4 regions of the Sphingosinicella sp. genome follow, and region 4 is predicted to be linked to each of the others. Evidence: predicted binding sites of a transcription regulator. Region 4 holds the regulator's gene; each other region holds the start of a gene.
The links. Region 4 encodes LexA, which represses DNA repair genes until DNA is damaged. Its sites were predicted from a motif close to GTTCCNCNCTTGTTCT; they were not measured.
Positions count from the first base shown of each region.

Region 1: a site for LexA is predicted at 2,528-2,543, ahead of ACE3TJ_RS10415 (MmcB family DNA repair protein). Genes of this name have one in related genera too.
Region 2: a site for LexA is predicted at 4,065-4,080, ahead of ACE3TJ_RS16090 (DUF6771 family protein). Genes of this name have one in related genera too.
Region 3: a site for LexA is predicted at 1,588-1,603, ahead of rmuC (DNA recombination protein RmuC). Genes of this name have one in related genera too.

Region 1 covers NZ_JAYRYK010000001.1:2,187,338-2,194,463, forward strand. Annotated here, with positions in the region: gene ACE3TJ_RS10400 (ankyrin repeat domain-containing protein) at 1-177, shown strand, start outside; gene ACE3TJ_RS10405 (ActS/PrrB/RegB family redox-sensitive histidine kinase) at 189-1,478, shown strand; gene ACE3TJ_RS10410 (ActR/PrrA/RegA family redox response regulator transcription factor) at 1,475-2,035, shown strand; gene ACE3TJ_RS10415 (MmcB family DNA repair protein) at 2,032-2,511, opposite strand; gene ACE3TJ_RS10420 (cell wall hydrolase) at 2,695-3,369, opposite strand; gene ACE3TJ_RS10425 (DUF1491 family protein) at 3,533-3,856, opposite strand; gene ACE3TJ_RS10430 (PilZ domain-containing protein) at 3,866-4,234, opposite strand; gene ptsN (PTS IIA-like nitrogen regulatory protein PtsN) at 4,231-4,689, opposite strand; gene hpf (ribosome hibernation-promoting factor, HPF/YfiA family) at 4,741-5,325, opposite strand; gene dnaQ (DNA polymerase III subunit epsilon) at 5,431-6,117, opposite strand; partial or broken gene coaE (dephospho-CoA kinase) at 6,147-6,725, opposite strand; gene ACE3TJ_RS10455 (shikimate dehydrogenase) at 6,722-7,126, opposite strand, start outside.
Region 2 covers NZ_JAYRYK010000001.1:3,403,294-3,410,419, reverse strand. Annotated here, with positions in the region: gene pobA (4-hydroxybenzoate 3-monooxygenase) at 1-203, opposite strand, end outside; gene ACE3TJ_RS16110 (DUF2958 domain-containing protein) at 908-1,279, shown strand; gene ACE3TJ_RS16105 (ParB/RepB/Spo0J family partition protein) at 1,370-3,103, shown strand; gene ACE3TJ_RS16100 (excalibur calcium-binding domain-containing protein) at 3,205-3,591, opposite strand; gene ACE3TJ_RS16095 (thermonuclease family protein) at 3,641-3,979, opposite strand; gene ACE3TJ_RS16090 (DUF6771 family protein) at 4,090-4,278, shown strand; gene ACE3TJ_RS16085 (DUF1778 domain-containing protein) at 4,512-4,817, shown strand; gene ACE3TJ_RS16080 (GNAT family N-acetyltransferase) at 4,814-5,368, shown strand; partial or broken gene ACE3TJ_RS16075 (IS630 family transposase) at 5,492-5,665, shown strand; gene dinB (DNA polymerase IV) at 5,705-6,769, shown strand.
Region 3 covers NZ_JAYRYK010000001.1:2,782,179-2,789,304, reverse strand. Annotated here, with positions in the region: gene ACE3TJ_RS13080 (TrmH family RNA methyltransferase) at 1-183, shown strand, start outside; gene rmuC (DNA recombination protein RmuC) at 184-1,569, opposite strand; gene ACE3TJ_RS13070 (SMP-30/gluconolactonase/LRE family protein) at 1,693-2,607, shown strand; gene ACE3TJ_RS13065 (ABC transporter permease) at 2,600-3,745, shown strand; gene ACE3TJ_RS13060 (ABC transporter ATP-binding protein) at 3,745-4,536, shown strand; gene ACE3TJ_RS13055 (MlaD family protein) at 4,539-5,489, shown strand; gene ACE3TJ_RS13050 (ABC-type transport auxiliary lipoprotein family protein) at 5,489-6,076, shown strand; gene ACE3TJ_RS13045 (M48 family metalloprotease) at 6,147-7,126, shown strand, end outside.
Region 4 covers NZ_JAYRYK010000001.1:112,126-119,251, reverse strand. Annotated here, with positions in the region: gene trpD (anthranilate phosphoribosyltransferase) at 1-638, shown strand, start outside; gene trpC (indole-3-glycerol phosphate synthase TrpC) at 635-1,429, shown strand; gene moaC (cyclic pyranopterin monophosphate synthase MoaC) at 1,433-1,909, shown strand; gene glp (gephyrin-like molybdotransferase Glp) at 1,903-3,093, shown strand; gene lexA (transcriptional repressor LexA) at 3,168-3,827, shown strand; gene ACE3TJ_RS00595 (ComEC/Rec2 family competence protein) at 3,831-5,855, opposite strand; gene gltX (glutamate--tRNA ligase) at 6,009-7,126, shown strand, end outside.

The DNA.
Region 1 (7,126 bases), 2.1 Mb from region 4:
GCCGGGGCGAACCCCGATCTTGCCGACCATGTCGCCGGCATGTCCGCGCGCGAATATGCGGAGCGGGATCGCCGTGCCGCCGCGATCGTGCGCATGTTCAAGGACAACGACAACAAGGCCAAGGCCGAAGAGGCAAAGCCCGCGACCGTGCTGCCGCTGCCGAACCCGGGCAACTGACGGGCCGCGGCGTGCCGCAGCCGCAATCTCTCCAGCAGGCGCCGCTGCCGACGGCGCTCGGCACCGCCGGTGTCCGCGTCCGCACGCTTGTCACGATCCGCTGGATGGCGATCGCCGGCCAGTCGATCGCGTTCCTCGTCGTGCATCTTCTGCTCGGTTTCCAGGTGCCGCTCGCGGCTGCGGGTGCCGCGATCCTTGCCTCCGCGCTGCTCAACATTGGGCTTTCGACGCTGTATGCGCCGACGGCGCGGCTTGTAGGTGTCGAGGCGCTGCTGCACCTTGCGTTCGACCTCCTGCAGCTCGGCGTTCTTCTCTACCTCACCGGCGGCCTCGCCAATCCGTTCAGCGTGCTGCTGGTCGCACCAGTGACGATTTCCGCGACGCTGCTCAGCGCGCGCGCCACGGTTGCGCTGATCCTGATCGCGATGGCGACCCTCGGCGTGCTCTGGCAGTGGTCGCTGCCGCTGCCGTGGGCGGGACCGCCGCCGGTGTTGCCGCCGATCTACGTGCTCGCCAGCCTCGTCGCACTCGGCTTCACCGTCGTCTTCCTCGCCATCTATGTGCTCCGCGTCTCGCTCGACGCCCGGCGCTGGCAGCAGGCGCTCGTCATCACGCAGGCGGTGCTGGAGCGTGAGACGAAGATGTCCGCGCTCGGCGCGCTTGCCGCCGCCTCGGCGCACGAACTCGGCGGCCCGCTCGGCACGATCAGCCTCGTCGCGCGCGATCTCGCCGAGACACTCGAAGGCGACCCCGATTTCGGCGAGGACGTGGCGCTGCTCGACCGTGAAGCCAAGCGCTGCCGTGAGATAATGACGGACCTTGCCCGCCGCGCCGAGGTGGACGCGCCGTTTCCGCACGTGCCTCTGCGCGTGCTGCTCCACGAGGTGGTGCAACCCTTCGAGGCGAGCGGGAAGAGCATGCATGTCGATGCGCCCTCGACCGTGGTGGCGCGCACGCCCGAGCTGCTGCACGGTCTCGTGAACCTCGTCGACAATGCCGTTCGCCACGCGGCACGTGAGGTGAGCATCATCGCCCGCACGGACACGGACTCCGTGACGCTCGAAATCACGGACGACGGCGCGGGCTTTCCACCCGAGCTGCTGCCGCATCTCGGCGAGCCCTATCTTGGCCCGTCACGCTCGGCGCGGGGCGGCACAGGGCTCGGCATCTTCATCGCCACGACGCTCATCGAACGCACCGGCGGCGCGCTGACGTTCCGAAATGCCGCAGGGGGCGGGGCGGTAGTCGAAATCGTCTGGCCGATCGCCTATATCGCGGCAGGAACGGAAGGACAGGCATGACCACCGAAACCGAAACCGGCGCTCCGCCCGCTGCTGATCGCACGCTGCTGCTCGTCGACGACGACAACGCCTTTCGCCAGCGCCTTGGCCTGACGCTCGAGCGCCGCGGCTATACTGTTGCGGCCGCATCCAGTGTTGCGGAGGCGCGCGGGATCGCCGCTGAACTGAAACCAGCTTACGCCGTGCTCGATATGCGGCTCGGCGACGGCAACGGCCTCGATCTCGTCGGGGAACTCCGCGCGCTCCGGCCCGGCATCCGCATCGTGATGCTTACCGGCTACGGCAACCTCGCCACCGCCGTCGCCGCGGTGAAGGCGGGTGCGGTCGATTATTTGCCGAAACCCGCCGACCCGGACGCAATTCTGAACGCGCTGCTCGCGCCCGGCGAAGCAAAACCAGCGCCGCCCGAAGAGCCGATGTCCGCCGACCGCGTGAAGTGGGAGCATATCCAGCGCGTCTACGAGCTGTGCGACCGCAACGTCTCGGAAACCGCGCGGCGGCTGAAGATGCACCGGCGGACGCTGCAGCGCATCCTTTCGAAACGCTCGCCGCGTTAGGATAATTCCCCGAAAAACGGATCTTCGGCTCGCTGGAAACGGCTCGCAGCGAGTCGGCCGAAGCGCAGGATTTCCGTGCGTCGTCTTGCAGCGGGAAGCGGGCTTGCCGGGGCGTTTCGCAGGATCGCCGCATCGAAGCGGTCTGCGACGATCACGCCGCTGATCTCTGGCCGGAACGCGGGCTCATCGAGAATCGCCGCCGGGATGTGCGGTGGCACCGCCCAGAAGAAACGGTCGCAGAAATCGAGATAATCGGGCCACTTCATGTCACCGCGCAGATCGGCGAGCGACACCTTCACCTCGCAGATCACGATCTCGCCCTTCGCGTCGATCGCATACACGTCGGCGCGACGCCCATTGCGCAGCGGCACCTCGGCGAGCGCGGCAAGGCCCAGATGATGGAACATGCGCGTGACCCCGCGCACGACGTCGCACGCGACCATCGGCGATTCGGCGGGAAGGGGGGCAAGGTTCATTCTCCGCACTGTAGCCAGAACAGGACGGGAACGAAAGTGGCCTAGGACCGATCGACATTCAGAAGATGACGTGGCGAAAATGGTGGATTTCGGGAACCGGCGCGCAGCGTACGTCAGTACGTGAGCACCGGAAGCGCAGAAAGACGCCATTTGCAGCCCGTCAGGGCTGAATGTCGATCGGTCCTAGCGGTAGAAGATATGCCCGCCGATGCGCCGCGTCTGTTCCTTCACACGGCGCCAGCCCGGCTTCACATAGGTGGCGTGGAAGAACGTCGCCTTGTCGGTCACGTCCTGCCAGCCTTCGCCGACCGCAATGATCGCGATCGCTTCAGCGCGCTTCCAAGCCGCACCCTTCACGGCGGGAACATCGGGTTTGCCATCGAAGGTGAAGGAAAACTGCCCGCTCTGGTAGACGACAGCGCAAATATCATCGGGCCAGCGATCGTTCTCCGCACGGTTCAGGATGACCTGCGCGACGGCGAGCTGGCCTTCGAGCGATTCGCCCCGCGCCTCGTAGTAGATGGCGCTCGCAAGACAGCGCATGTCGTCATCGAGTTCGCTGCGGTGCATATCGGCGACATCGCCGACGAGCGCGGCAAGATCGAGCGTCGGCGCGGCCTCAGAGACGATCATGCCGCCGGCGCGCGGGGTCTGATCGATATCGAGTTCGTTTTCGATGGGGATCGGCGAGAACGGAAGGCCCTGTTGAGCGGCAGCCGGCACGTTGAGCACGATCGCGGCGGGTTCGAGGTTGCTGACGATGTGATCGCCCGCCACCGGGGCCGCACTCGGCCATACCATCGCGATCATCGCCGCGCAGAACGCGACGAGGCTGATGCCCCGTATGGATTTCGACATGGAAGGGTCCGCTCGTTGTCCGGGGCTGCCCAAGGGGGCAAACGGGGCCGAAAATCAGGCCGCCAGCGCCGGGAGTTCAACATCAGCACCGGCCCAGAAGGCTTGGCGCATAATCATTTCGCGGTGCGGATTGCCTCCCGAACAATCGAGAGTCAAGAAATTGTTAATCTTTGTCGACAAAACGCCCTGGATTCTCGATATCCAGTTCGATGATCCATAGATCGGGATCGAATTTCCTGCGCTTTTCGAGTGCCTCTTGTGCGGCGGGATCGCGCTCTTCACGATTCTCGAAGATCGGCTGCCACGAAACCTTGCCGTCCCCCATATTCACACGGGAAAGCGCCGTTATCGTGCCCGAAGCTTCGCGCAGGAGAAGCAGGACGGCACCCGAATCAGGCTCGCCCTTGGCAATGATGGTGGCGAATCCGCCCGAAGCCTCGACCCGGCGACGAAGCGCGCCGACCCATATGTCCGTCTTGATTCGCACCCCGCGCGGTCAGGCGCTGGCGGCGGCGGCGTGTCCAGGCTGATCCGGCTTGGCATCGAGCAACCCGAGCATCCGCGCCTTATCACCCAGCCGCTGCAGCCCGCCCGAATCGCCATCGACGAAGACGAGGCCCATCAGCCCCTGATCCGCCCACGCGACAAGGCACGGAAACGTGCCGTATTTGGGAAGGAACAGGTGAAGCGCCGTGCCTTTCGCCAGCATCTGCTTGCAGGCGATGCGCGCGCCGCTCGTGGAGATATCGCGCACGATGCACCCGAACTGCCGGTCGATCAGGCGAATCTCGCCCTTGAACACGACCTGACGGCGGCCCGCGAGACGCGCCGCTTTGCCTTCAGCCTGGGTGACTTCGATGCTCATGCCGCTTCGCTATGCCCGACTCCGCTTAAAAGCGCGTAAAGAGCATCGCTATTGTTTGTGCCGCGCAGCTTGTCGACGAGGCGGCGATCCCGGAACATGCGGCTGATCTGGGCCAGCGCCTTCAGGTGATCGGCGCCTGCATCCTCGGGCGCGAGCAGCATGAACACGAGATCGACGGGCTGGCGGTCGATCGCATCGAAATCGATCGGCGGATCGAGCTTCGCGAACAGGCCCTGCACGCTCTTCAGTTCAGGAAGCCGCGCGTGCGGCACGGCAACGCCGCCGCCGAGCCCGGTGGACCCGAGTCGTTCGCGTTCGAGCAGCACCTCCATGATCCGTGCCTCGGGCACGCCCACGACCGGCCCAGCAAGCGCGGCAAGCTGCTGGAGCAGGGCCTTCTTGCTGCCGGCACGGAGTCCTGTGTGGACCGTTCGCGGTGTGACGAGATCGAACATGGCTGAGCTTATACCCCAAACCGTCTGGAAGGGCCGTTAACGCGCCGCCGCTCAGGCGGCGGGCGGTTCGACCCAGCCGATGTGCCCATCCTCGCGGCGGTACACCATGTTGTATGCGCCCGTCCGGCTGTTGCGGAACATCAGCGCGCCGGTGTGGCGAAGGTCGAGCATCATCACGGCGTCGGAGACACTCGCATCGGGAATGTCGACGCGGGTCTCGGCGACGATGAGCGGGTTGTCGGCGCTCTCGCCGGCCTCTTCGACCTCTTCGTCGGCGGCGCGCAGCACGCGGTATTCGGCGTCGAAGGCGACATCTTTCACGCCGTTCAGCCGGTGGTGATCCTCAAGCCGGCGCTTGTAGCGGCGCATCTGCTTGTCGATCTTTTCGGCCGCGCCGTCGAAACCGAGCTGCGCGGTGTGCGTCGACCGATCCGAGGCCTTCAGCACAAGGCCCTGCGTCAGCTGCATCAGGATATCGCAAACGAAACCGGCGTCGTGTGGACCGGGCTTCAGCGTGACATTCGCGCCGGTCGCGCGCACGCCATACTTCTGCACCATCGCGCCCAGCGCGGTTTCGATATGCGTCGTCAGCGAAGCACCGACGTCGATCTGCTGACCGGAAACGCGGATATCCATTTCGGCCCATCCTTTCTTCTTGGCCTCGCCCGCCGGTTTGCCGGGCGATGGCGGTAAACTCTTCTCAGACGCGCCTCTCGGCGCATCCAACCCCAACACGAAAACTCAACCCGTGCCCGACTGCTCCCACAGCGGATTTTTCAGCAGCTTGAGGAAAGCAGCGTGCCGCGCCAGCTCTTCAGGCGTCGCGGCGTGCGGGCGGGGCGCCACGTAGCTGCGTTCGACGCGGATCGCAACCGTTTCCTCTTGCGCGGTGGCTTGACTAAGCGACATGCCGATCTGCCGCCCGCCCATGAGCTCGACATAAACGCGCGAAAGCAGCTGCGCATCGAGCAGCGCGCCGTGCTTGTCGCGCGCGGTGAGATCGATGCTGAACCGCGTGCAGAGCGCATCGAGCGAATGCTTGGCGCCGGGGAACTTCTTGCGCGCCATGACGAGCGTGTCGCCCACGCGCTCGATCGGGATCTGATCATGGCCGCAGTTGCGCAGTTCCCAGTTGATGAAACGCCGGTCGAATTCGGCGTTATGCGCGATGAGCCGCGCATCGCCGATGAAGGCCACGAATTCGGCAGCAATCGCCGCGAAAGCCGGCTTGTCGGCGAGAAATTTGTCGGAAAGTCCGTGCACAGCCTCGGCCTCGGCGGGCATCGGGCGGCACGGATTTATGTACGCGTGGAACGTGCGCCCCGTTTCGATGCGGCCGACGAGTTCGACGCAACCGATCTCGCAGATGCGATGCCCGTCCGACGGGTCGAGACCCGTCGTCTCGGTGTCGAAGATGACCTCACGCATGACTTGCAATATCGGACTCCATGACGCCGGAGACAAGAGACGAGATGACGGATTTCAGCGCGCGTTTCGCGCAGGCTCTGCCCCGTGTCGATCACGAAATCGGCGCGGCGGCGCTTTTCCCGGTCGCGCATCTGGGTGGCGAGGATCGCCGCGAACTTTTCGTGGCTCATCCCCGGCCGCGCGAGCACGCGGCGGCGCTGCACGTGCGCGGGCGCGGACACCACAATGGTCGCGTCGACATGCGCGTGGCCACCGCCTTCGAAAAGAAGCGGAATATCGAGCGCGACGATCGCCGCGCGATTTTGCCGCGCCTCGGCCAGGAACGCCTGCTGAGCCTGCCGCACCAGGGGATGCACGATTTTTTCGAGGCGGCGGCGGGCTTCGGTGTTGCCGAACACGGCCGCGCCGAGTTTCGGGCGATCGACGCCCTTGGGGCCGGTCGTGCCCGGGAAGGCCGCCTCGATCGGCGCAAGCGCCGCGCCGCCGGGGCCTTGCAGCCTGTGCACCTCGGCATCGGCATCGAACACGGGCACACCCGCGCGCCGCAACATCGCCGCGACGGTCGACTTGCCCATGCCGATCGAACCGGTGAGACCGAGAATGATCATTGCGTGAGCAGGGCCTTCAGTTCGTCTTCGCAACCTTCGGGCGGCGGCGCTCCGAAGAACAGCGTAAAGGCGATCGCGGCCTGGCCGATCAGCATTTCGAGCCCGTCGACGGTTTCGAGGCCCTGAGCTGCGGCTGCTTTCAAGAGCCCGGTTTCAAGCGGGCTGTAGACGATGTCGTAGACGACCGCGTCGTCGGGGAGCGGCGAGAGGTCGAGGTCGAGCGACGGCTGTCCCGTCATGCCGAGTGCGCTTGCGTTCACCAGCAGCGCGGCTTCGGGAAGCGGCACATCGAGCGGCTTCGCCGCGCCCTTGAGGCCGAACGCAGCGAGCAGCCCCATCGCCTTCAGCGGACTGCGATTCAGTACTGTCACCGGGCCGACGTTCGCCTTCGACAGGGCAAA
Region 2 (7,126 bases), 3.3 Mb from region 4:
TCGGTCTTCAAGCGGCCATCAAGGCCAAGCCTGGCGAGGAGGTCTGTCGTGGTGTGTTCAAGCACACCTGCGCGGATGCGACCGACGACATGGTCGGCACTGGCGCGTTCAACGATCTTGACGATAAGACCTTCAGCGCGGAGCAGATGACCCAACAGCAATCCGGCTGGCCCGGCACCGATGATCGCGACATCTGCCTTCACTGCATACTCCCCGAGGCCGCCTTCGAAACGGCGTGACTTTTCTTCTGACAGGCTGCCCCCGCTGCTTTCCAATCAAAAACGAATGAGGCCTATCGGATCCTGTTAATTCTGAGATTTCACACGGCGGCGCCCGGCATTTTTTCGACCTTCGCGCCGTGTTGAGATTCGCCGTCAATCGGCTGAAGCCAAAGGGCATCGAGACCCTCCTCGCACGGCGAGGAAACGCACGCCTCCCATAAGCATTGTTGTAGATCATACACCCACCGGTAGGGCCGGGACGCGTCGCTCCACGGGCGTACGCGGGTGCAGCAATTCGGACGTCGAGGACGACGTCGGATTGTCGACGGTCACCGCAATATTGTTGTGGTGCCTGCACCACCCTTTCCGATCTTGGCCATTGACCTGTACCGCCCCGTGCCCGCGCTGCGGCCTGCAAGCTTGTCACTGCGAGGTGCCCGCGACGCTCTGACGTTCTCATCCGCCAGGATGAATGATGGCTCACCGCGGCGGCGGGACCGGACGGCACGGTCTTCTGGACCCGCCGCCACGGTCCGCAAGCCGGCGCCGCCGGCTCCTCCACATGCGTTCCGGCCCTCCGGGTGCGGTCCGCGGCTCACCGGCGGGTCCGATCCCGCGCCTGCCGCCCGTCCCCGCCAATGCGGGGAGCCACGCTTGCTTTTTTAGCGGGCGGCAAGGAGACACGCATGGAGCTTCTCACCCCACCCTTGCGCACCACGCTGCGCGTCAATGCCGACGCCGCCGCACGCCGTCGCCACGACCCGCCGCCCGCCGTCAAGTTCTTCAACCCCTGCGGTGGCGCGACATGGCTCGCGACCGAACTCGACGCCGACGGCGACACGCTGTTCGGCCTCGCCGATCTCGGCTTCGGCTGCCCCGAGCTCGGCTCGTTCAGCCTTTCCGAAATCGCCGCGATCCGCCTGCGCTTCGGGCTGCGCATCGAACGCGATCTTCATTTCACGAGCACGGCCCCGATCTCGGCATGGGCCGACCTTGCCCGCCGTACCGGCTCGATCATCGCCGCCGAGGCCGCGCTCGTGCGCATGGCCAAAGCCTGACCCGCTTCCGCGCCCGCCGTTCCAAGCGGCGCGGTGCGAAAGGCGCGCGGCGCGCATTCGCCGCAGTTCGAACCTGAAAGGACCATTCCCATGAAACTCGACTTCATCCCGCTCGCCAGCCTCAGCGTCAGCCGCGCCAACATGCGCCACGGCAAGCGCCCGCCCGACGTCGGCGACATCCTCCCCTCGGTCCGCGCGCGTGGCGTGCTCGTCCCCGTTCTCGTTCGCGCAGGCGGCAGCACGGGCAGCACTGGCGGCACCTTCGAGATCGTCGCCGGACGCCGCCGCTTCCACGCCGCGCTCGCCGTCGCCGCCGAACGCCCCGACGATGCGGACGCCGCGATGTTGGCCTGCGCGATTATCGACGACGGCGACGATGCCGCCGCCGTCGAGGCCTCGCTCATCGAGAACCTCGCCCGCCTCGATCCCGACGAGGTCGCCCAGTGGGAAACCTTCGTGCGCCTTACCCGCGAAGGCCGCACGCCCGCCGACATCGCCGCGACGTTCGGGCTTGCGGACAGCGCCGTCCGCCGCATCCTCGCGCTCGGCAACCTGCTGCCGCGCCTCCGCAGCCTCTACCGGCGCGGCGACATCGACACTGCGAGCATCCGCCACCTCACCCTTGCCACCAAGCGCCAGCAGCAGGCATGGCTTGCGCGTCTCGATGACGCGGACAGCCACGCCCCCACCGGCGAGCGCCTGAGGGCATGGCTCTTCGGCGGCGCGTCCATTCCCGCCGATCACGCGCTGTTCGATGTCGATGCGAGCGGCCTCGCGATTGCCGAAGACCTGTTCAGGGAAACGCGCTGGTTCGCCGATGCCGACGCGTTCTGGACCGCGCAGAACGCCGCCGTCGCCGCCCGCGCCGACGCGTACCGCGCGGCGGGATGGCAGGAGGTCGTCATCCTTGGCCCCGACACGCCGTTCCAAAGCTGGGAGCATGAGAAATGCGCGCGGCGCAAGGGCGGACGCGTCTACATTGACGTGCGCAGCACCGGCGAGGTCGTCTTCCACGAAGGCTATATCACCCGCCGCGAGGCGAAACGGCTTCGCGGCGGCGCCGATGCCGCGCCCGCCCCGTTGCCGCGCGCCGAGATCAGCAAGGCACTCCGCGCCTATCTCGACCTCCACCGCCATGCCGCCGTCCGCGCCGTGCTCACCGCGCATCCCGGTGCCGCGCTCCGCCTCATGCTCGCGCACGCGGTCTGCGGTTCCACCCTCTGGTCGGTCCGCCGTGAACCGCAGACGGCGGCAAGCGAGGCCGTCGCCGAGAGCGTCGAAACCTCCGCCGGAGAAACCGCGTTCGACAGCAAGCGCCGCGCCGTCCTCGACGTGCTCGGACTCGACGCCGACTGCCCGAGCGTCATCGGCGCCTACGGCGTACGCGACCTTGCCGCGCTGTTCCTGCGTCTCGCCGAGCTTCCCGACGGTGTCGTTCTCGATATCCTCGCCGTCGTCATGGGCGAAACGCTCGCGGCGGGCGATCCCGTCATCGCCGCGCTCGGCGTCCATCTCGGCATCGACATGGCCGACTGGTGGCAGGCCGACGACGCCTTCCTCGGCCTCGTCCGCGACAAGGGAACCCTCTCCGCGCTCGTTGCCGAGGTGGCGGGCAAGGCCGTCGCCGACGCCAACCACGGCGCGGCGGGCAAGGTGCTGCGCTCGATCCTCGGCGACCATCTCAGCGGCAGCAACGGACGCCCCCGCGTGACCCGCTGGGTGCCGCGCTGGATGCGGTTCCCGGCGTCGCATTATGGCGACGCCGCGCCCGGCCCCGTCGCGGTGGACGCGCCGGACGCGGAAACAGCGAGGCTCGCCGCCTGAGACGCATGCGGGCGCGGGCGCCTCCCCCGCGCCCGCATTTCTGCTGCCGTAAACGCGCGTGCCGTACGGAAAAACTTGAAACGCAAGGATGGCGCCCGCCCTCAGCGCCCCCGGTAGGGCTCGCACGCGACACCGTCGCCGTCGCGGTCGAGCGCTGGGCGATAGCCCGGCTCGCCAGCGTAAAGCGGCGCGACCCCGGCAGCGCGGGCATCGGCGCAGTAACGATAATAAGCGCCGGGCGGCGGCGCGCTGGCCCGCGCGATCCCCTGCGAAACCGCGACCTCTTTCGAAACCGCCCCGACGAACCTGGCCGCGTTCCCGAGGTCGCCGCTTTCCTGAAGCCCCACGGCAGCGCCGAGCGCCACCCCGGCAAGCCCGCCGATCCCGAGAATCCGGACGATCCCATGACGCTGCCGAACCTGCCTGCGCGTGCGGGCGCGGGCGCCGAAGGCGACAACGTTCGTGCGGGACGGTTTCCGGGAGCCCATGCCCGAACCGTACCGGCAAAGCGGTAAACCGGACGTTGCCGCGCTCACCTCACCGGTAGCGGCGCGCCATCCCCGCCCGCAGCATGGCACGATTGAGGTCCACACCGTCCGACACGCACCGGGCGAGCGCACGGCCGTAGGCGTCACGACCCGTCACCGTGCAACGCACTTCGCCCCGCGTCAGCGCCCGCAGAAAATCCCGCGATGCCGCCGCACGTCCCGGATCGCAGTCCGACCGAAACCGCCGCGCATCCTTGCAGCGGGGGCTCTCCGCCATTTCGGGCGCATCGATGCCGACCAGCCGCACCCGTTCGCCCTGGCAACGCAGACTGTCCCCGTCGTGGACTGGAGGCGCGAGGCACGACAGGATGAGCGCAGCAGCAAACACGGTTTATCCCTGGAAAAACGTCGGCGGGTCTTGCTGCCCCCCCTACGGCACCAAGCACCCGACCGGAAGACACCGTTGCAAGAATGTTCTATCTATGTTCTCTTCCAGCCATGTCTCGAATCGATCCTTCCGAACTTGCAACCCTGCTCCTGACCGCCCCACTCGGCGCCCGCATCGGGCTTGCAATGCATAGCGAAACCGCTCGGCTCGCCGCCGCACGTGCGCTCGCGGAGAGCGTTGTTCGGCGGCTCGACGGCGCGCTGGAGGTGGACCGCAACCAGCTGCGGCTGCCGATCTAGAACCTCGCGCGCAAACATATGCGCCGGGCCTGTCAAAAAGGGATGCGCCAACACGGCGGTGGAGCAGGATTTTCAATCCGGAAAATCGCGCAGCGGGCTCCCGGCGCTTTCAAGCCGTCCTTCTCGCGATGAGAGGCAGGACATCATGCCGCCACTGCATGTACGCCTCTACGGCGCACATATCTTGAAATGTACGCCGTAGAGGCGTACATGATGCATGAAAGGAGACGGCCATGCTGAGCCACGGCATCACCGACGCGATCGATGAGCGGAGTACGGAACGCATGTCGTTTCGGACCAAGCCGCGCATCAAGGAAACCATCCAGAAAGCCGCGGCGCTCGCGGGCGTGGACGATTCCGTCTTCACGATGAACGCGGCCTACAAGGCTGCCATGGAAACGATTTCCGCGCACGAGCACACGACACTCCAGCCCGTCGATCATGCAGCTTTCCTTGCCGCGCTCGACCGTCCGGCGGCGCCGTCCGACAGGCTGCGCGCTGCATTCGCGCGTCACCGCGAGACGATCGAAAGCCGGTGAGCGGCGAAAATGCGGATGCAAAATGCATCATAGAGCCGCTCGATCCATCAAAGCATGATCGCGCGGCTTTTTCATGCGGCATCGAGCAGGTCGACAATTATTTCAGAAGGACCGCGAACAAGCTCGCGAAAGCCGGTAATACACGCGTTTATGTGCTGACCACACCGGACGGCGGCCTGATCGGATTTTACGCGACCAACGCCCACGCGGTTCACTATGCCGAACTACCCGACCCGTTCAAACGGGACCGGCCCGGCCACGGCATCATCCCTGCCGCCTATATCTCGATGATCGGCGTCGACAGCAAATATCAGGGCCGGGGCTTTGGCGGCGACCTGCTCGTCGACTGCCTCCGCCGTATCGCCGGCGCGGCCGCCGAAATCGGGATTCGCGTGGTGTTGCTGGACGTGCTCGACTGCGGCAACCCCGCGCGCGTCGAGCAACGCAAGACGCTCTATGCCTCTTATGGCTTCGTCCCACTTCCGTCGAACGACCTACGCATGTACCTGCCCATGTCCGATGTCGACGCGCTGGTCGCGGCGTTCAGCTAAAGCCAACAGGGCGGTCCTTCAGGGATCAAACCAATCTGTTTGATCTCTGCCTTTCGTAATCCAGAATTACAGCTTCAGCTTTCGCGCTCCCAATCTCTGCACCCATCGCGAGCGTACACTTCCCTCCCGCCCTACAGACCCAACCTCAACCCGATCGAGCAGGTCTTCGCCAAGCTCAAGACTCGCCTGCGAATGGCGAACGAACAATCCGTCGAACCCAACTGGAAACGCATCCGAACCCTGCGCGATGCCGTCTCTCCCAGCGAATACGCCAACGACGTCAGAAACAATGGATAGGCTTCAGCCTAAGATCATCACGCTCTAGAACACACCTGCATGAGCCCGGTTCGCAAGATCATCCATATCGATATGGACGCCTTCTTTGCGTCGGTCGAGCAGCGCGACGATCCATCGCTTCGTGGCAAGCCCGTTGCCGTGGGCCACGGCGCCGCGCGCGGCGTCGTCGCAGCGGCAAGCTACGAGGCACGCGTGTTTGGTGTGCGTTCGGCAATGCCGTCGGTATCGGCGCTCCGACGATGCCCCGAACTTATCTTCGTGCCGCCGCGCTTCGATGTTTACCGCGCCGTTTCGAAGCAGATTCACGCGATCTTCGCCGACTACACCGATCTCATCCAGCCGCTCTCGCTCGACGAGGCCTATCTCGACGTAACCGCCAACCGCCGCGGTCTCCCGACCGCGTGGGACACCGCGAAGGACATCCGCGCGCGCATTCTTGCTGAAACCGGGCTCACCGCGTCGGCGGGCGTCTCCTACAACAAGTTTCTCGCCAAGCTCGCCTCCGATCAGCGCAAGCCGAACGGCCAGTTCGCCGTCACGCCCGACATGGGCGCAGCGTGGGTCGAGACACTCCCCGTCGCGCGCTTTCACGGCGTGGGTCCGGTCACGGCCGCGAAAATGAAGCGGCTCGGCATCGAGAGCGGGCGCGATCTTCGCGAAAAGTCCCTCGCGTTCCTCCGGCAGCATTTCGGAAGTTCCGCGGAATGGTATCATGCGATCGCACGCGGCGAGGACAACCGGCCCGTCGATCCCGATCGGGTGCGCAAATCGGCAGGCAGCGAAACAACGTTCAACCGCGATCTCACCGAAAACGCGGACATCGAAACCGGTGTGCTCGGGCAGGCCGACGACGTCTGGGCGTGGTGCGAAAAAACGCAGGCGTTCGGACGCACCGTGACCGTCAAGGTGAAATACCAGGATTTCACGCAGGTCACGCGCAGCCGCAGCGATTCGGCTCCCGTGACCAGCCGGGAACGGCTTCACGAACTCAGCCTTGCGCTCATTCGGAGCGTGCTGCCGACACGCAAGGGGATAAGGCTCGTGGGTGTGACGATTTCGAATTTCACGGCGGCCGATCCGGACACCCCACTGCCCCTTTTCTGAATCGATTCCCGAGGCTGTCGCCGCGCGATTCAAGTATGCCCTTCGCAATTTTCCCTGAATGACAGGCAAGTATTTTTTTAGCAGTCGGCACAGTTTTTTCTTGACGGCTTTGACGATGAGCCGATTTGCGAGATGATACATTTGTACAATATAACCACACGTTAGGACTTGACTTCGCACCGCCCTACCTTTCCGCGAGGTTTCCGGCACATTACTTACACGCTTGTTCAACCGGAATACGGGCGTCGGGCGTGTCACAATTCGGCAACATCGAAGTTTACCGATTGAGATCAAGACCTTTGTCGCCTTGCCGCACCGCAAACCCGTGCCTATTTCCGCGCCGCCGCTGGATAAAAA
Region 3 (7,126 bases), 2.7 Mb from region 4:
GTCCGCTACGAAGCGCCGACGTTCATCCTGATGGGCAACGAGCAGCACGGCCTGCCGGAAGACTACGAAGCTGCCTGCGATGTGCTGGTGAAGATCCCCATGCGCGGCAAGGCCGATTCGCTGAACGTCGCGGTCAGCTGCGCGGTGATGCTCTATGAAGTGCTGAACCAGCGGCGGCGCTGATCACTCCGCCGCGAGCTTGGTGAGCGGCCGCGGCTCGCCGGTGACGCGCGGCAGTTCCTCCACGGTTTTGGACGGCGCGGCGATGGCGTGTTCGCGCAGCCGATGCGCTGAGGTCATCACCTGGCTTTCGAGGCTGCCCACCATCTTGTTGTACGCCGTGTTCGCCGCTTCGAGGTTTCGGCCAACCTTTGCGACATGCTCGCCCATCGTCGCCAGCCGGTCGTAGAGCTGCTTGCCGAGCTCGGCGATGGCGCGCGCGTCGGCGCTTGCCCGTTCCTGCTGCCAGACCATCGCCACGGTGCGCGCAATCGCGATGAGATTGGTCGGCGAGGCGAGCAGAACGCGACGCTGGAACGCCGTTTCGAACAGCTCCTGATCCGCCTCCAGCGCGGCGGCGAGGAAGTTCTCGCCCGGCACGAACATGATGACGAAATCGAGCGTGTCGCCGAACTGCTCGGAATAGCTCTTCTTCCCCAGCGCATCGACATGGACGCGCAGGTTGCGGGCGTGCGCGAGAAGATGCGCGCGCCGCGCGTCCTCGTCCGGCGCGTCGAGCGCGTCCTGATAGGAATTGAGCGAGCACTTGGCGTCGATCACCAGCACACGCTCGCCGGGCAGATGCACCACGGCATCGGGGCGCTGACGCCCGTCTTCCGTTTCCACCGAAACCTCCTCGGCGAAATCGACGTGCGGCGACAGGCCGGCCATTTCGAGCACCCGGCGCAGCTGATGTTCGCCCCAGCGCCCGCGCGCCTTGGGCGCGCTACGCAGCGCATTGACGAGCTTTGCCGCCTCGCCCGAAACACGCTCCTGCCCCTGTTTCACCTCGGCGATCGCGTTGTGAATGGCGCCGTAGGCGGTCGCCCGCGCCTCTTCGATCTGGCCGAGCTTCTGCTCGTACTTCGCCAGCGTGTCGCGCATCGGCTGAATGAGCTTGTCCATTTCGGCACGGTTCTTCTGGAGGCCTTCTCCGGCCGCCTCGCGGTGTCGCTTCAGCGTCTCCTCGGCGAGCTTCACGAACGTCTCGTGGCTCTTCGAAAGCGATGCGCTGGCGAGCGTGTCGAAGCGCTGCTGCAGGTCCGCCTCGCGTTCGGCAAAGGCCCGCTCGCGCTCATCAGCGCGGCTTTTCAGCTCGGCGAGCGCGACACTGTCTTTCCTGAGTTCGGCAATCTCGGCCGTCAGCCCCTCCACAGCCGCCGCGCGCTGCTCGGCAAGCGCCTTGTCGGTGCGAAGCCCCGCCGCCGCATCGGCGAGCCCGTCCCGCTCGGCGCGCAGCGAATCGCGTTCGGTACGCAGCGCCGCCTTGTCGCGCGCCCAGAGCAGCCAGCCGAGGCCGCAGCCGACGGCCAGCATCGCAAGGCTGACAATCAGGGCGAGAGGGGTCATGCGGCGCGCCTTCGAACGTGAACAGATGGGGAACTGCATTGCTAGCGCAATTGCCCGTCGGACGCAAAGACCTTGCATCGAAAGCGCTTTGGCGGACAGGATGCGGCGGGAGGACGGAGCGGAATGACAGTCGAAATCGTCGCCGAGGGCCTGGAGTTTCCCGAAGGGCCGGTGTGGATGCAGGACGGCAGCGTCATCGTCGTCGAGATCGCGGCGGGCCGCATCACGCGCGTGCTGCCGGACGGCCGCACCGAGGTGATCGCCACGCCGGGCGGCGGACCCAACGGTGCCGCAATCGGCCCGGACGGCGCGCTCTACGTGTGCAACAACGGCGGCTTCGAGTGGATGCGCCAGGACGGGCTGCTGATCCCCGGCCACATCGCCGCCGATTACACGACCGGACGCATCGAGCGGATCGACCTTTCGACCGGAAAGGTCGAGCGGCTCTATGCCGAGTGCGACGGCCGCGCCCTCTCCGGCCCGAACGATATCGTGTTCGACGCGGATGGCGGTTTCTGGTTCACCGACCTCGGCAAGATTCGCGAGCACGCCACCGACCACGGCGGGCTCTACTATGCGAAGGCCGACGGCTCCGGCATCCGCTGCGCCGTCTACGGCCCGAACATGAACGGCGTCGGGCTCTCGCCTGATGGACGCACCGTGTATACGGCGCTCACCATGGAGCGGACCGTGCTTGCCTTCGACATCACCGGCCCCGGCGAGGTCGCGCCCTCGCCGCTCGACGCGCTGCCGGGACGGGTCGTCACGGCGTTCGGTGGGCACACCCTCCTCGATTCGCTGGCGATCGACACCGACGGCAACATCTGCGTGGCGACGCTCGTCGCGCAGCCCGGCATCACCTCCGTCGATCCCGCCACGGGCGCGCAGACTTGGCGGGACTTCCCCGACCTGCTTTCCACCAACATCTGCTTCGGCGGCGCGGACATGCAGGATGCGTGGGTGACGCTGTCCTCCACCGGCCGGCTCGCGAAAACGCGTTGGGACCGGCCCGGCCTGAGACTTGCGCACTATGGCTGAGGCGGAGGCCCCCGCGGAGGGCCGGATCAGCGAGAGCGAGACGGACGAAGGGCGCACGGTACACCTCTCCGGCCGCATGACGATCCGCTTCATCGACCCGATCTCGCAGCGTCTGCGCGCGCTTGAAGCCGATCCCGAGCCGCTTACCGTCGATCTCGCCGACATCGAGCGCATCGACACGGCGGGCGCGTGGGTGCTCTATCGCACGCGCACGGCGCGCGAGGCCGCGGGCCTCCCCTTCCGGCTGACGGGCGCAAGCGACAAGGCCGAAGAGCTGATCGAGCAGATCTGCTCGCATACCCAGCCGACCAAGATCCGGCCGGACCCGCTGCCGGGCTTCATCCGCACGCTGGAAAAGCTCGGCGCTTGGATCACCTTCGCGGCGACGACGTTCGGCGGGTTCCTTGCCTTCCTCGGCCTCACGCTCGTTTCGCTCGGCAAGGTGATCGCGGCGCGGCGGGCGTTCCGGTGGCGCGCGTTCATCAACCAGTTCGAGGCGGTCGGCGTCGCCTCGCTCGGCATCATCGGGCTGATGAGCTTCCTTGTCGGCATCGTCGTCGCGCAGCAGGGCGCGGTGCAGCTGCGCCAGTTCGGCGCCGACGTGTTCGTCATCAATCTCGTCGGGCGCATCACCTTCCGCGAGCTTGGCGTGCTGATGACCGCGATCATGGTGGCGGGCCGCTCGGGCAGCGCGTTCGCCGCGCAGATCGGCTCGATGAAGCTTGCCGAGGAGGTGGATGCGATGCGCACGATCGGTATGCCGCCGATCGAGGTGTTGGTGATCCCCCGCCTGCTCGCCGCCGTGCTCGCGATGCCGCTTCTCGCCTTCTACGGGTCGATGCTCGGCATCCTCGGCGGCATGTTGCTGACGTGGGTTTCGCTCGGCATCCCGCCCGCGACATTCATTCAGCGGCTTCAGGAGGTGGTGCCGCTCACCGATGTGTGGGTCGGGCTCATCAAGGCGCCGGTGTTCGGGCTCGTCATCGCCGTCACCGGCTGCTTCCAGGGCATGCAGGTGCGCGGCAACGCCGAGGAGGTGGGCCTGCGCACCACCGCTGCGGTGGTGCAGGCGATCTTCCTCGTCATCGTGCTCGATGCCTTTTTCGCGGTGTTCTTCTCGGCGATCGGGTGGAACTGATGACGGCTGACGACCGCCGCGGCCCCGTGATCCGTGTCACCGGCCTTCGCAACAGCTTCGGCGACCAGGTGATTCACGAGAACCTCGACCTCGAAGTCCGCCGCGGCGAGATCATCGGCATCGTCGGCGGATCGGGCACGGGCAAGACCGTGCTGATGCGATCGATCATCGGGCTTCAACGCTACACCGCCGGTGAAGTGGAGATTTTCGGCCGCCGCGTCAGCGGTCTCGGCGAGCTTGAGGAGCTGGAGCTGCGCCGTCAGTTCGGCGTACTGTTCCAGAACGGTGCGCTCTTCTCCACGCTCACCGTCGCCGAGAACATCGAAGTGCCGATGCGCGAGTTCTACCACATCGAAGACGCGCTGATGGACGAGATCGCGGCCTACAAGATCGCGATGGTCGGCCTGCCGCCCGACGCGGGGCCGAAGCATCCGAGCGAGCTTTCGGGGGGCATGAAGAAACGCGCCGGCCTTGCCCGCGCGCTCGCGCTCGACCCGCGCCTGCTTTTCCTCGACGAGCCCACGGCGGGCCTCGATCCGATCGGCGCGGCGGCCTTCGACCAGCTGATCCTCCAGCTTCGCGATGCGCTCGATCTCACGGTGTTTCTCATCACGCACGATCTCGACACGCTGCACACGATTTGCGACCGTGTCGCGGTGCTGGCGGACAAGCGCGTGCTGACGGTGGGAACGATCGACGAACTTCTGGCTTTCGATCATCCGTGGGTTCAGGAGTATTTCCGGGGTCCGCGCGGACGCGCCGCGCTCGCAAGCGCCGCAGCAGGGGGTTGATTTTGGAAACGAGAAGCAACCACGTTCTCGTCGGCGCCGTCGCGATCGCGCTGTTCATCACCGCGTTCCTGTTCATCCTTTGGATCGCGCGCGTCGACACGTCGGACCGGCAGAAGTACGACATCTTCTTCCGTTCGGTTTCCGGCCTCGCGCGCGGCAGCGCGGTGAACTACTCGGGTGTGCCCGTGGGCACGGTGCAGGAAATCCGGCTGATGCCGGAAACGCCCAACTTCGTGCGCGTCCGCATCGAGATCGACGAGGGTGTGCCGATCCTGCAGGGCACGGTCGCCACGATCGCCAGCGTCGGCTTCACCGGCGTTTCGATCGTCGAGCTGGAAGGCGCCATCAAGGGCGCGCCGCCGATCGACGAGCCGGGGCCATACGGGGCGCCGGTGATCCCCACGAAACCCGGCGCGCTCGGCCAGCTCCTCGATTCCGCGCCGCAGCTCCTCGAACGCATCAGCACGCTTACCGCACGGCTGAACGAAGTGCTGAGCCCGCAGAACCAGGATTCGATCGCGGGCATCCTCAAAAACGCGAACACGATCACCGCCGCCATCGCCAGCCGCGACGGCGACATTGCCGACACCGTGACGGAAATCCGCGCGACAATCGCGGAAACCCGAAAAACCGCGGCGGCGCTCGCGGTACTGGCGGACAGCACCAGCAAGCTCGTCGACGCCGAGGGCAAGCCGCTGATTGCCGATCTCCGCAAGACGCTGCAGCATGCCGACACGGCGCTCAGCGAGCTGGAGGCGACTTCGCGCGCGGCGCGTGTCGGCGCAGAGACCTTCAACGCGCAGACGCTACCCGAAGTGAACCTCCTCGTCGGTGACCTGCGCGAGATGTCGCGTTCGCTCGGCGCGATCGCCGCCAAGCTCGACGAAGACCCGGCGGGCGCCCTCGTCGGTGGCCGCAAGCTGCCGGAATACAAACCCGACGGAGGTAAATGATGAAACCGATCGCCCTGTTCGCGGCGCTGCTGATCGCCGGCTGCGGGCCCCTGGTGCAGATCGGCGGCGCCGGAGACCCGCCGGACTCGCTGCTCACCATTCAAGCCCAGACCGGCGAACCCGCCGCGCTTACCGGCAAGCCTCTGCTCGTAACGGTGCCGAGCGCGCCCGGAGCACTGCGCACGCTGCGCATTCCTGTCACCACGCAGACGACCGAAATCGCCTATCTTCCGAAGGCGAACTGGGTCGAGCAGCCGGTGGTGCTGTTCCAGCGCCTGCTCGGCGAGGTGGTGCAGGCGCGCACTGGCCGTCCGGTGATCGACGAGCGCAATGCCGATATCGCGGGCGCACACCGGCTTTCCGGTCGGCTGCTGGAGTTCGGGCTCGATGTCCGCGGCGCACCGCAGGTGCGCGTGCGCTACGATGCCATATTGTCGGCACCCGGAACCGGCTATGTTGCGAGCCGCAGCTTCGAAGCGACGCGGCCAGTTGGCGCCGAGACGGGCCCCGCCGTCGCCCGCGCGCTCAATGAAGCGGCGAACGAGGTCGCTGCAAACGTTGGAGACTGGGCGGCGTCGCAGCCGTAACGATCCCCGGGAACCGGCACGGCATGTCGCCGGTTTAACGGGTGGCAGGATTTTGAGGAACAGACACCATATGAGGAAAGAAGCGCAGCAGGCCCTGGGGATCGCGGTGAGCACGATGGTGCTCGGCGCCTGCGTGACCGGCCCCGGATCAAGCGCGAACGCGCAGAAACCGCGCCAGATCAGCGCCAGCGAACGCGCGCAGGCCGCGCAGGCGCACCCGGAGATTCTGGCCGAGTTCGGCGGTGCCTATGAAGGCCCCGGCACTGCGATGGTGAAGCGCATCGGCAAGGAGGTCGCGGTGCGTTCGAACATCGCCTCGGCCGAAAACGAGTGCACGGTGACGCTGCTCAACACCACCGTCGTCAACGCCTTCGCGATCCCCGGCTGCTACGTCTACATGACGCGCGGGCTGCTTTCGATCATGAACAGCGAGGCGGAGCTTGCCTCCGTGCTCGGCCACGAAGTGGGCCACGTCGACGCGCAGCATTCGAAGAAGCGCCAGAACGCCGCGCTCGGCAGCGGACTCGTCTCGATCCTCGCCACCGTGCTTACCGGCAGCAGCCAGATCGGCCAGCTCGCCGGGCAGCTCGGGCAGGCGTGGACGATGAAATACTCGCGCGATCAGGAGTATCAGTCAGACGATCTCGGCATCCGCTACATGACGGCGGCAGGCTACGACCCCTTCGCCGCGGCGGAGATTCTGCAGTCGCTCGGCGATCAGGAGGCGCTGGAAACGCGCATCCGCGGACAGAACGAGGCCGCGCAGATCCCCTCGTGGGCGCGCAGCCACCCGCTGACCGCCGCACGCGTCAAACGCGCCTCGCAGAAGGCTGCCGCAACGGGCGTGAAGCCGGGCCAGCTGAAGCGCGATGGGCCGGATTACTTCGCCGCCGTCGATGGGATGCTCTACGGCGACGATCCGGCGCAAGGCTTCGTGGACGGACACAAGTTCTCGCACCCGGTCCTGAAAATCGCCTTTGAAGTGCCGCAAGGCTATTACCTGAACAACGGCGCGGCGGCGGTGACCGCGACCGGCGGACAGGCGCAGAT
Region 4 (7,126 bases):
TGCTGACCGCGCTTGGGCTCGACCTCGATCTTGCCTCCGACACGGTGGAGCGATCGCTCGCCGAGATCGGCATCGGCTTTCTGTTCGCTGCGAAACACCACCCGGTGATGGCGCGCGTCGCGGGCGTGCGGCGCGCGATCGGGCGACGGACGATCTTCAACATGATCGGCCCGCTTGCGAATCCGGCTGGTGTGAAACGGCAGCTCGTGGGCGTGCCGGGGCAGCAATGGCTGCTCTCCATCGCCGGGGCGCTGCAGCGGCTGGGCGCTGATGCCGCCATGGTGGTGCATGGCAGCGACGGACTCGATGAACTGACCGTCACCGGGCCGACGGCCTGCACGCGGCTGATCGCGGGGCGCCTCGAAACCGAAGAGGTGTCGCCCGAGGCGGCAGGACTCGCGCGGCACGAACCCGAAGCGATCCGGGGCGGTACGCCCGAGGAGAATGCGGCGGCGATGCTGCGGCTTCTGGAAGGCGCACGCGGCGGCTACCGCGACATCGTCTGCCTGAACGCGGCGGGCGCCCTGATCGTCGCGGGCAAGGCGGATGATTGGGCCGCTGGTGCGGCGATGGCAGCAGCAGCGCTCGACGACGGGCGCGCCCGGGCGCTGCTCGAACGCTGGAAGGCTTTTCGATGAGCGACGTGCTGGCGGAAATCTGCGACCACAAGCGCGGCGTCGTCGCGGCGCGGAAGGCCGCGCGGCCGATCGACGAGATCGATGCAGCAGCGCGCATCGCGGATGCCCCGCGCGGCTTCAAGGCGGCGCTCGATGCGGCGAAGCGCGAAAGCCGCTTCGGCCTTATCGCCGAGATCAAGAAGGCATCGCCGAGCAAGGGACTGATCCGCGCGGACTTCGACCCGCCGGCGCTGGCGCGCGCCTACCGTGCGGGAGGGGCTTCGTGCCTTTCGGTGCTGACCGAGGAGCACTGGTTCCAGGGCAGCGACGACAAGCTGATCGCGGCGCGCGGGGCCGTCCCGCTGCCGGTGCTGCGCAAGGACTTCATGGTCGATCCCTATCAGGTGGCGGAAGCGCGGGCGATCGGAGCGGATGCGATCCTTATCATCGTTGCGGCGATCGACATCGGTCTTGCGAAGGAACTGGAAGCGGCGGCGTTCGGCTGGGGGATGGATGTTCTTGTCGAGGTGCATGATGCAGACGAGCGAGACGCTGCGCTTGCGCACCTGAAATCGCGGCTTCTGGGCGTGAACAATCGCAATCTCAAAACATTGCATGTCGATATTGAAACATCGGCTGAGCTGGCCGGTGGCGTGCCGGCGGACTATACGCTCGTCGGCGAAAGCGGGCTGCGCACACGCGCGGACCTCGACCGACTGGCCGCCTTCGGCATCAACAGCTTCCTTGTGGGGGAATCGCTGATGGCGCAGGATGACGTCACCGCCGCGACGAAACGGCTGCTGGAGGGCTGATTCATGGCACTCACCCACCTCGACGAGGCCGGCAAGGCCCGCATGGTCGACATCTCCGGCAAGGCGGTGACCGCGCGCACGGCGATCGCCGAAGGGCATATCACCATGTCCGCACAGGCGCTCGCGGCCGTCCGCAGCGCAAACGCGGCGAAGGGGGACGTGCTCGCCGTGGCGCGCATCGCGGGGATCACCGCGGCGAAAAAGACCGCCGATCTCATTCCGCTCTGCCATCCGCTGCCGCTTACGAGCGTTGCGGTGGATTTCACGCTGGAGAACGGCGGCGTGCGCGTGGAGGCGACAGCTTCGACGACGTGGGGCACGGGTGTTGAAATGGAAGCGATGACAGCGGCTTCCGTTGCGCTGCTGACGATCTACGACATGGTGAAAGCCGTGGACAAGGCGATGGTTATTTCGGGCGTGCGCCTGCTGAAGAAGACCGGGGGCAAATCCGGCGACTGGACCTTCCCCGGCACATGCTGAGCTACGAGGACGCGCTGGCGCGGCTGCTGGCAGCCTCGGCGCCTGTCTCCCCGATGGACGTTTCGCTCGCCGAGGCTGCCGGCCTGACGCTTGCCGCAGACCTCGCCGCAAGGCTGACGCAGCCGCCCTTCCCGGCCTCCGCGATGGACGGCTACGCGGTCCGCTGGGCCGATATGCCGGGGCCTTGGCGCGTCGTCGGTGAAAGCGCGGCAGGCCGCGGCTTTGCTGGAAAGGTTGGCGCGGGCGAAGCGGCCCGCATCTTCACGGGCGCGCCCTTGCCCGAAGGCGCCGACACGGTGATCGTTCAGGAAGAGGTGCGCCGTGAAGGTGACCTGCTGACGCTGACGGGCGACGGCCCGCCACACACGGGCGCGCACATCCGCAAGGCGGGCAAGGATTTCAGTACTGGCGAACGGCTGATCGTAGCGGGAACGCGGCTTAGCCCGCAGCATCTCGGCCTTGCCGCCGCATCGGGGCACGGCAGCCTTGCGATACGGCGCCCGCGCGTCGCGATCATCGCGACGGGAGACGAGTTGGTGCCGCCGGGCGAGGTGCCGCAGGCGGACCAGATCGTCAGCTCGAACGGCGTGATGCTGGCGGCGCTGTTTCGCGCGGCGGGCGCAGAAGCCTGCGACCTCGGCATCTTCCCCGACAATCTTGACGCCATCGGCAAGGGGCTGAAGGCCGCAAGCGATGCCGACCTCGTCGTCACCATCGGCGGCGCCTCGGTCGGCGACCACGATCTGGTGCAGGCGGCGCTACAAGACGCTGGTGCGGCGCTCGATTTCTGGAAAGTCGCGATCAAGCCGGGCAAGCCGCTGATCGCCGGGTCGCTTGGGCGCGCGCGCGTGCTCGGGCTGCCGGGAAACCCGGTCTCCGCCTTCGTCTGCGCCGTGCTGTTCGCGCTGCCGATGCTCGCGCGCATGGCGAGACGCACGAACACCGACCCGACGATCACGGCGCGGCTGCTCGCCCCCCTGCCCGCGAACGGCAACCGCCGCGATCACCTGCGCGCGCGGCTGACGGCGGACGGCGTGCGCGCGTTCGATGCACAGGATTCCTCCATGCTGGGCGTGCTCGCCGGTGCGAACGCGCTCATCATCCGCCCCGTGGGCGCTCCCGCAGCGGCAGCGGGGGCTGATGTTCCCGTGCTCGCGCTTGACAGGATTTTCGTCACCCCCTAAATGTTCTCTATTCGTTCACGAAAAGTGGAACATCTTGTGGAACGAGTCGCGAAACACGGAAGGGCGGACCGGACATGCTGACACGCAAGCAACACGAACTGCTGATGTTCATCAACGATCGGCTGCAGGCCGGCGGCGTCTCACCCTCATTCGAGGAAATGAAGGAAGCGCTCGACCTCAAATCGAAGTCCGGCGTGCACCGGCTGGTGAACGCGCTCGAGGAGCGGCAGTTCATCCGACGCTTGGCGAACCGCGCACGCGCGCTCGAAGTGCTGCGCCTCCCCGAAACCGGCACGACGGCGAAGGCCCCTGCCCGGCAGACGCCGATCATCGCGGCGGCGAACGATGACGTCATCGAGCTTCCACTGCACGGCAAGATCGCCGCGGGTATGCCGATCGAAGCGCTGCAAAGCGATCGTACGCTTTCCGTGCCCGCCGCGCTCCTCGGCGGTGCGGGCGATCATTTCGCGCTGGAGGTTTCCGGCGACTCCATGATCGAGGCGGGCATCCTCGACGGCGATTATGCCCTCGTCCAGAAATGCGACACGGCACGTGACGGCGAGATCGTCGTGGCGCTGGTCGATGAAGACGAGGCAACGCTCAAGTATCTCCGCCGCGACAAGGGCGAAATCCGCCTCGACCCCGCGAACAGCGCCTACACCGCGCAGCGCTATGCACCGAACCGGGTGCGCGTCCAGGGCAAGCTCGTAGGGCTGCTGCGCAGGTATAACTAAGGATTATTTGACGTCAGACGGAAGACGGCTTGCCCAGGGATGCGAGCCGTCCTCCGCGGCGACACTGCGGATGCGCGGCCCATCGAGCCAGATCGACAGCGCACCGGTTTCTGCGAGCTTTGCACGGTCGAGCTTCAGCCAGCGCGGAGCGCACCAATATGGCAGGCGGCGGTCGCTGACGACGATGTCGGCGGCGGCGCAGGCGGGTTCGAATGCAGCACGATCGATGAGAAGGCCGGAACGCGTAGCGAGCAGCGTCCATGCACGGCCGCCCGCCGTGACACGGGCAGTGCAGGCGTCAGGCGTGCAGCGCGCGTCCGGCAGTGTTTCGAGATTGCTGCTCGCGGCTTCTCCCGCCGCGTCCGCCCACATCGAGCGCACGTAATCTCCGGCGCGTGTGCGGAGGAGCGCGACTTTGCCGTCCCGCACCACGGCGAGGTGCTTGCCCTCCCCATCGACGATGAGGTCGGGCGGCTGCGCCGTCGCCATACCCACGGTGCCGATTGCGAGCGGTAACAGCGCGAGCCACCGGCGACGCGTCTGCCAGAGGCAGAACCAGACGCCGGCGAGCATCAGTATGGCGAATGCCCAGTCCGGCGCGGCCGGGAGCCGCGAGACAGCGCCGGGCGTCGCCGCAGTGATCTCCGCGATGTGGATGAGGATGTGGAGCGCATGGCCGAGCAGCCAATCGACCGGCGCGGCGAGCCCGATCGCGCCGAGAAACACCGACAGGCCGAGCAGCGGCAGGATCACGAAGCTGGTGTAGGGAATCGCGGCGAGGTTCGCGGCGACGCCGTAGAGCCCCATTTGGTTGAAATGGAAGAAGGCGATTGGGGCGAGCGCGAACTCGGCAGCGATGCCGGTGGCGAGGAGCGCGAGAACACCGTGCCACAGGCGTTCTGCGCGGCCTGCCTCCTTTCCCGCATTGAAGCGGCGCGCGAGCGGCGATTCATAAAGCGCGACGATCGCGGTGACGGCGGCAAAGCTGAGCTGGAAGCTGGGCCCGAGCAGGAAATCGGGGCGTACGAGCAGGATGAAGAAGGCGCCCGCAGCGACAAGGCGCAGCGAGATCGCCTCCCGCCCCAGCGCGAGCCCGACGAGCACGATGAGCACGGCAATGCAGGAGCGCACCGTCGGCACCTCCGCGCCCGCGATCAGCGTGTAGCCGATGCCCGCGGCGGCGGCGGCGAGCGCGGCGATCAGCTTGATATCGGTGCCGAGCGCGAGGCGTTCGCTCTGCGCGAGCAGGCGGCGCGTGCCCCACAGCACGCCGCCCACCACGACCGCGATGTGCAGGCCCGAGATCGAGATGAGGTGCGCGAGGCCGCTGTCGCGCATCGCCTCGGTGACGTCATCGGGGATACCGCCGCGGTCGCCAGTGACGAGCGCGGCGGCGAGCCCACCTTCCCTGCCGCTGACGCCGTCCTGCAGGCGCTTCGTGAGCGCGCTTCGGAACGCCTCGAAGCGTCGGATGAAGCCGGGACGCGCCGGTGCAGGCGCAACGACCGTGACATCCGAGAGTGCGTAGCCGACGGCGCCGATGCCGTCGAACCACGCGCGGCGCGCGAAATGGTAGCCGCCGGGAATATTCGGCCCCGGCGGCGGCGACAGCGATGCGCGCAGAGCGACGCGCGTGCCGGGTACGACGCCCTCCGGTGCATTGCCTCGGATACCGACACGCGCGGTGAGGCCCGGCGGCAGGCCGGTGATATCCGAAAGGCGCAGGCGCGTGCGGCCCTCGGCTGGGCGCGGTTCGACGGCATCGACTGTCGCCTCGATCGTGAGTGCGCGCCATGACCGCTCGATCACCGGCGCGCGTACCTGCTCGGCACGCAGCCATGCCGCGCCGACTCCCAGCGCAAAAAGCAGGCCGACTGCGGCAAGCGCGATGCGCGGAAGCCCGTTTGCCAGCAGGCCGACTGCCGCGAGCGCGCCGCCGAGCAGCATCGCCGCGATCCATTCACGCGGTGTCGGCAGCGCGAACCATGCCGCGATACCGAGCCCGAGCGCGACGGGCACGAACAGCACGAGCTGGTGACGCTCCTCCGCAAGCCAGATTTCGGCGGTTTCGTGCAGGCGGGTGCGATGCGCAAGGGGCAGCGCTCCGGCCTCGAGCGGCCCGGTTTGAACGGCTGGCAGCGTTATGTTAGAGCCCCCCGACTTCTTTCAGTTTCGGACAGGATTTCCATGGGCGCAAGCGCCAAAACCCCGGTCGTTACCCGCTTCGCACCGAGCCCGACCGGCTTCCTCCACATCGGCGGCGCGCGCACCGCGCTGTTCAACCTGCTGTACGCGAAGGCGACCGGCGGGACGTTCAAGCTGCGCATCGAGGATACCGACAAGGCGCGCTCCACAAAGGAAGCCATCGACGCGATCATCGACGGGCTTTCGTGGCTGAACCTCGATTGGGACGGCGAGATCGTCTACCAGTCCGAACGCGAGGCGCGGCACGCAGAGGTGGCACGGAGCCTGCTGGAGACGGGCGGCGCCTACAAGTGCTTCGCGACGCCCGAAGAGCTGGAGCAGATGCGCGAGACCGCGCGCGCCGAAAAGCGCCCGATGCGCTACGACGGGCGCTGGCGCGACCGCGATCCCGCCGAGGCACCCGCAGGCGCGCCCTATGTGATCCGCCTGAAGGCGCCGCAGGAGGGCGAAGTCACGATTCAAGACGCCGTGCAGGGCGCGGTGACGGTGAAGAATGCCGAACTCGACGATTTCGTGCTGCTGCGTTCGGACGGGACGCCGACCTACATGCTCGCCGTTGTGGTCGACGACCATGACATGGGCATAACGCACGTGATCCGGGGCGATGACCACCTCAACAACGCCTTCCGCCAGCTGGCGCTGATCCGCGCGCTCGGCTGGGCGGAGCCGAGCTATGCGCATGTGCCGCTGATCCATGGCGCGGACGGTGCCAAGCTTTCGAAGCGGCACGGCGCGCTCGGCGTCGACGCATACCGCGACATGGGTTTCCTGCCCGAGGCATTGGAAAACTACCTGCTCCGGCTCGGCTGGGGCCACGGCGACCAGGAATTCTTCACGCGCGAGGAAGCCGCCGCGGTGTTCACGCTTGAAGGCATCGGGCGCAATCCGGCGCGACTCGACTTCAAGAAGCTCGAGAACGTCAACGGGCACTACCTGCGCATCGCCGACGATGGCCGCCTGGCGGGGCTGATCGAAGGCCGGATCGCGGCCACGCTGGCCCGTGACCTGTCGGCGGAAGAGCGAGACTTGCTGCTCCGCACAATGCCGCATCTGAAGCCAAGAGCGAAAGATTTGAACGAGTTGGCCGCCTCCAG